2 regions of the Geomicrobium sp. JSM 1781026 genome follow, and region 1 is predicted to be linked to the other one. Evidence: a T-box and tRNA genes for the amino acid it is inferred to sense, from the RefSeq annotation. Region 1 holds a T-box; the other holds one or more tRNA genes.
The links. The T-box of region 1 lies ahead of metG (methionine--tRNA ligase). A T-box ahead of a tRNA ligase gene usually reads a tRNA of that ligase, here a tRNA-Met.
Positions count from the first base shown of each region.

Region 2: it has a tRNA-Met gene. The T-box ahead of metG (methionine--tRNA ligase) is inferred to sense a tRNA for this amino acid. The anticodon was not compared.

Region 1 covers NZ_JBHFQF010000015.1:6,955-10,369, reverse strand. The annotation lists gene metG (methionine--tRNA ligase) at 1-1,594, opposite strand, end outside; T-box leader at 1,645-1,894, opposite strand; gene ACE1TF_RS18970 (transition state genes transcriptional regulator AbrB) at 2,159-2,455, shown strand; gene rsmI (16S rRNA (cytidine(1402)-2'-O)-methyltransferase) at 2,585-3,415, opposite strand, start outside; gene ACE1TF_RS18960 (GIY-YIG nuclease family protein) at 3,375-3,415, opposite strand, start outside.
Region 2 covers NZ_JBHFQF010000012.1:101-3,515, forward strand. The annotation lists partial or broken gene ACE1TF_RS17735 (ISL3 family transposase) at 1-756, opposite strand, end outside; gene ACE1TF_RS17740 (superoxide dismutase) at 940-1,551, opposite strand; tRNA gene ACE1TF_RS17745 (tRNA-Ile) at 1,761-1,837, opposite strand; tRNA gene ACE1TF_RS17750 (tRNA-His) at 1,846-1,921, opposite strand; tRNA gene ACE1TF_RS17755 (tRNA-Met) at 1,942-2,018, opposite strand; gene ACE1TF_RS17760 (DUF456 domain-containing protein) at 2,084-2,575, opposite strand; gene ACE1TF_RS17765 (Na/Pi cotransporter family protein) at 2,595-3,415, opposite strand, start outside.

The DNA of each region.
Region 1 (3,415 bases):
GGTCCACTTCTTTTTCAATCTCAAGACGTGGAAAAATCGGCGTCCCTTTCTTCACGACTTGTGTGCCTTTAGGTAATGAACCAAACTGTTTGAGCGATGCCCAAGTGCCAAGATCTTCTTGGTCACTAAATCCAAGTTGTTGTGCAATTGCCGTTGGTGCTTCTGTAAAGAACGGCTTGAGCAAAACAGAAATGATTCGTAGCGATTCAGCCAAATGGTACATCACAGCGCGAAGCTCTTCACTTCCTTCTTCTTTAGCGAGCATCCACGGTTGTGTTTCATCAATGTACTTGTTCGTACGACTGATAAACTGCCAAATGGCGGTGAGAGCAACTGAGAATTCCATCGTTTCGATATGCGCTTCCACTTTTTCGATCGTTGCGTCAGCCACATCAAGTAACGAAGCATCATAACCGGTGCCATCTTTTAGATACTCTGGAATTTCACCATCAAGGTATTTATTAATCATCGCAACCGTTCGATTTAATAAGTTGCCAAGGTCGTTGGCTAAATCATAGTTAATCCGCTCAACGAAAGCTTCTGGCGTGAATACACCGTCTGAACCGAATGGCACTTCTCGCAAGAGGTAATAACGTACCGCATCAAGCCCGTAACGTTCGATAAGCGCATCGGGATACACGACGTTGCCTTTGGACTTCGACATCTTTTCATTTTTCATGAGTAAATGACCGTGACTGAAAACTTTCTTCGGCAATGGCACGTCTAACGCCATTAACATGATTGGCCAATAAATGGTATGGAAACGAACGATTTCCTTCCCGACAATATGCACATCTGCTGGCCAAAACTTGTGATAAGCTTCGTCTTTGTCCGTCCCATAACCAAGCGCTGTAATGTAGTTAAGTAATGCGTCAATCCAGACGTACACGACGTGTTCAGGGTCGCTTTTAATCGGTACTCCCCACGAAAATGCTGTCCGAGAGATGGCAAGGTCTTCAAGACCTGGTTTAATAAAGTTGTTGATCATTTCATTTTTACGAGCCTCAGGCTGAATAAAGTCTGGATTGTCTTCGTAATATTGAAGCAGACGCTCTGCGTAATTGCTCATTTTGAAAAAGTACGATTTCTCACGAACAAGTTCTACCGGATGCCCGCTATCGGGACTTTTACCTCCGATTATTTTGCCATTTTCATCTTTTACCGGATCTTCCAGCTGCAATTCTGTGTAGTACGTCTCATCAGGCACAGAGTACCAGCCTTCATATTCGCTCAAATAGATGTCACCTTGATCTTTTAGCTGCTCCACAACTTGTTGAACGGAGTGTTTATGACGGTTTTCGGTCGTACGAATGAAATCATCGTAAGAAATGTCCAGGTTGTCCCAAAGCTGACGTATGCCTGCGACAATTTCATCCACGAAATCAATCGGTGTAACCCCTTCTTCTTTCGCTTTTCTTTCAATCTTTTGCCCGTGTTCGTCAGTGCCCGTCAAAAACATCACATCATAGCCTTGTAGACGTTTGTAACGTGCAAGCGTGTCAGCGGCTACAGTCGTATACGCATGACCGATATGAAGCTTTCCACTCGGATAATAAATCGGTGTCGTCACATAGTACGTTGGTTTATTACTCATTGTATTTGCCCCCATCTATTCATCAAATCTAAAAAACTCCCGTCCCTATGTGAAGGGACGAGAGTTGGACTCACGTGGTACCACCCTGCTTTCTTCTCGTGATAGAGAAGCTCAACAGCGCTAATCAGTTACAATTAGCTACACACCTGCTAACGGTCGGTCAACCGTGCATTCCTCACGCGTTACGCTTAAAATGCAAAACCTCGCGGACCATCTTCAACAATACGTTTGTGACCGGTTCCCAGCAACCCGGCTCTCTGAACACTCGTTATTGTTTACTCATCCATTCATCGGTATGTTTATTCGTTGAAAAACCACAAACTTAATTGATAATTATACATCAGTGATTCCCTAAAGTCAACAGACATATACCATATCAAACACTCGTGCTGTCTCAGAAAATGCAGAAACACTTGAGATATAGCCATTTTATCGCATTTGAATTTTAAGATTATTATATTGACTTGATTTTACTATACTGGTATGATTGCACACATAGAGATAAAAAGTGTCAAATTGTGACACAAATATACATTTGCGCTCGCAAGGAGGAGATTCTAAGCAATGAAATCAACTGGCATCGTTCGCAAGGTTGACGAGCTTGGCCGCGTGGTAATTCCAATCGAGTTACGACGTACATTAGATATTGCAGAGAAAGATGCGTTAGAAATTTATGTGGATCACGACCGCATTATTCTAAAGAAATATAAGCCGAATATGACTTGTCAAGTCACAGGCGAAGTCTCTGACGAAAATATCTCAATTGCCGACGGCAAGATTATACTTAGCCCGGACGGGGCACGCGAAGTAATTGGTTCGCTTCAAGAGTACTTGGACAATTCAAAGTCAACCGCTCTATAAATATCATAAGTCGAGCTACCCAAATCGATGGGTAGCTCTTTTTTATTGGCTCGATACGTATGGTGTGATTTTTGCTTTTTTGAGACGCTTTCCATCCCAAAACTCCTCATAGAACAGCCTATACGCCGGTTAGCTAAGTCCGTGATAGTCGTTATACACTTCTTTCTTGCGGATGTTGCGATCAAGTGCACACTGTTTCATCGCTGCATTTTTTTGCATTCCTTTTTCTTCATAGGCTTGCACATGCAAACGAATCGAAAGCCCTTCCCACCAGTCGGTTGTTTCTGCCTGTTCCGATTCATCTGCACCGGCAACGACAAAGCAAATCTCACCTCGCCATTCATCACGACCTAGATCTTTCACCTTACCTCTAGCAAACTCTTCATAACGCTTCGTGAGCTCTCGACCGATGACCGCTTCTCTTTCTCCCCAAACTTCTGCCATCGTTTCAAGCGTCGCATTCATTCGGTGAGGAGACTCATAAAAGATAATCGGTACTTTTAAGTGGCGTAAATGTTCAAGTTGTTCTCGAATCTCTTTCTTTTTCCGAGGCAAAAATCCATGAAAATAAAAAGCGCCGCCCCCGAGGCCCGATCCAATGAAAGCTGTAAGCGCTGCGTTAGCTCCAGGAAGAGGAGTAATAACAATTCCTGCTTCAATACACTGTGCAACCAATTCCGCCCCTGGATCAGATACAAGCGGTGTTCCAGCATCACTAACAATGGCCACATCTTTACCGGCTTGCAACTGCTCGATTAACCCGCGAATACGAGCATGTTCATTATGCTCGTGTAAACTAATCGTCTGTGTAGGAATGTCGAAATGTGTGAGCAATTTTCTTGTCTGTCTCGTATCTTCTGCACAAATGAGATCGACTTCAGACAACACACGTACACCTCTGTACGTCATATCTTCTAAATTACCGATCGGTGTAGGAACGAGGTATAATGTGCCCCGGTG
Region 2 (3,415 bases), on a different contig from region 1:
ATACTCGTGAAACGTTTTTTGTACGCGGCGCCGCACTTGGTCTAGCGCCCAATAAATATAGCGACAGAAATGAAAACGATCGGCAATGATGATCGGACGACCCAAGGCTTGGTTCACCGAGGATTTGAAGGAAGGGCTCCTATCCATCACAACCATCTTGACACCCCCGCCTTTTTCCTGAAGATAGCGCTTAAGGGTCTTGGCTTTTCGATTCGGCAGAATATCCAGAGGCACACCGGTCTCTCCATTGGCAATCAGGACTTGAAAACGTTCGCCATTCGTGTCACCTTTGTACTCATCAATGGCGATCACTTCTGGCAACGCCACCACTTCTTCCAGCATCCGTGGAGCGAGCTGACCAAAACGTCGCATTGCCGTTGTTGGAGAGGTGAACAGCTGTTTTGCGGTGTCTTTAAAGTTCTTGCCTTGTATGACGCGCAGCCCCAAAGCTTGGATGTACTCCACGCTGTGGCGCTGATCGTGCTCCACCACTGGGCACGCTTCCGGAATCCGCTTGCCACAGGCACACACATACCGCCGTTTCCGGTACCACAGTAAGGTATTGCGCTCAAAAAGTTTCAAATGTTGGATTTTCTGCAGTCGGTAATCATGAACCTTGTTCGTCTTCTCCCCGCACGCTGGGCAACGATGTTTCTTGCGTTCCATTTCCACGTGCAAGTGGCACGTGTCTTCGATAATTTGAGCGTCGGTGACCGTCATCGTTTCCAGTCCCGGGAATGATGTGATAAAATGCATGGATACGCAGCTCCTTGTCTATAACTTGTTTCCGCAAATTCAAGTATAGAGGACAAAGGAGCCTGCGTATTTTATTTTGCCTCAGTTGTTTTTCCACCCCAACATTTAGTGTAGAGCCGATTTTTAAGATCAAAAAAAGACCTGAAGTAATTACTTCAGGTCTTTATAACATAAATCACTCGCTTATAGCGCTTCTTTATAACGACGCGCAACTTCTGGCCAATTAACGACGTTCCAGAATGCCGCAACATAATCTGGACGGCGGTTTTGGTATTTCAAGTAATACGCATGCTCCCAAACGTCAATACCAAGAACAGGAATCTTTCCTTCTGTAAGTGGAGAGTCTTGGTTAAGCGTGTTTTGAATTTCTAGGTTTCCGTTATTTACAACGAGCCAAGCCCAGCCTGCACCGAAGCGGCCTAGCGCAGTATTCGTGAATTCTTCTTGGAATGCATCAAACGTTCCCCATTTGTTTTCAATGGCAGATAGAAGTTCACCCGCTGGCTTTCCGCCACCTTCTGGGCTTAAAATTGTCCAGAAAAGCGTGTGGTTCGCGTGACCGCCACCGTTATTACGGACAGCTGTGCGAATATCTTCTGGAACTTTTTCTAAGTTCGTTACAAGATCTTCAACCGTTTGGCTCGCAAGTTGCTCGTGGCCTTTAAGAGCATCGTTAAGCTTCGTCACATACGTATTGTGATGCTTCCCGTGGTGAATGTTCATCGTCGTCTCATCGATGTGTGGCTCCAATGCATTCGCCGCATACGGAAGATCAGGAAGTTGATAGTTTGTCATAATAAAACGCCTCCTAGGTTGATTTCTCGTTTTGTTAAAAGCCGTTGACAACCGTTCTGTCAACTTGCTTCATTTTTACAGTAGCAAAGCAGACTTTATTTAGCAAGGGAATAGGCTTTGCCTATACTTATCCGTACCCTGCTTTTCACAACAGTAAACATTTGAAATGAAAAAAACCTCGCATTTAGCGAGGGGATTCATTGAATGAATGGTGGACCCTGTAGGACTCGAACCTACGACCGGACGGTTATGAGCCGTCTGCTCTAACCAACTGAGCTAAGGGTCCTCAGTCAATGGGGCGGCTGATGAGAATCGAACTCACGAATGCCGGAACCACAATCCGGTGCGTTAACCACTTCGCCACAGCCGCCATAAGAACTATTATGTAATTGGTAGCGGCGGAGGGGATCGAACCCCCGACCTCACGGGTATGAACCGTACGCTCTAGCCAGCTGAGCTACACCGCCATTGTTAAGGACATTTGATAATATATCATAGAAACTAAATGTCTGCAATAGTTTTCATAGGAAAACTACCAAATCCAGCCAACGGCGACGAGTGCAACACCGATAAATATGAGTACAAACTTCCCGAGCACACCCGCGATGAATCCGAGAAGAGAACCGAGGCCGACTTTTGAAAGTTTCTTTAAGCTAGAGCCTCCAGCAATAAGTTCACCGAGTACTGCTCCAACAAAAGCGCCAATCAATAAGTTAAAAAGAGGGAGAGGGATGATAAACGGACCAACGATTAACCCGATCATGCTCCCCCAAACCGCTGCTTTTGATCCACCAATCTTTGTCACCCCGAAATAACTCGTCAAAAAATCAATGACGAACATGAACACAACGAGAATGCCTTGGGCAACCCAATAGAAGGTGTTAAACGTGTCAAATCCTGTGTAAAGAGCAAGAAAAATGAGCGACAAGATATACGCTGGGGCGCTTGGAATGATTGGGTAGACGACTCCAATTATCGCCAATGCAAACATAATGACCGCAAGCGCAATCCATAAAATATCCATGCCACTCACTCCTCTAAAATTATTTTTCGTTTAAAACTGCTTCTGCGATATTCACGGAATGGTCGCCGATTCGTTCTAAGTTACTCACAATATCGACAAACACAATTCCTGCTGATCCTGAACAACGACCTTCATTCATTCGTAAAATGTGTTTCTTTCTCATCTTACGTTCCATCTTATCGATTTCATCTTCTTGCTTTTCGGTCGCTTTCGCAGCATCAATATCATGATGCTCCATTGCATAAATCGCATCTTGCAACGTTCGTCTCGTTAGATCAAACATTTCATCCAGATCGTGTTTCGCTTCATCAGATAATGATACTTTATTTTTAATCTGATAATCAACCAATTCCATAATGTTTTCCATATGGTCACCGATGCGCTCAATATCTCGAACCGTATCCAGAAGCATCGTATGCGTAAAGGAGTCTTCCGTAGATAATGAACGATTGGAAATCTGCATGAGGTACTCTGTAATCGTCTTGTCTAGATTGTTAATTGCTTCTTCGTAACGTATCGTTCGCTCCGCATTTTTGCGATTGTTCGTATGCAAGTACTCGAATACTTCATCCAAACCTGATTCAGCAAAGTTCGCCATTCGCAACGTCTCTTCCCTCGCTTGACCAAGCGCAATCGATGGCGCTCGTTGGATAAAGGTTGGGTCAAGATGCTTCGCTTTATATTCAATCTCTTCATTTTTTCCTGGAATAAGCTTCGTCACAACGGTGGCCAGCAACCCAATAAATGCGACTTGCATAAGCAAGTTTGTCACGTTATACGTTCCGTGGGCAAAGGCAATCGTCATTGGCGCAGATAAGTCCAACGTCGCTTCAAACCATT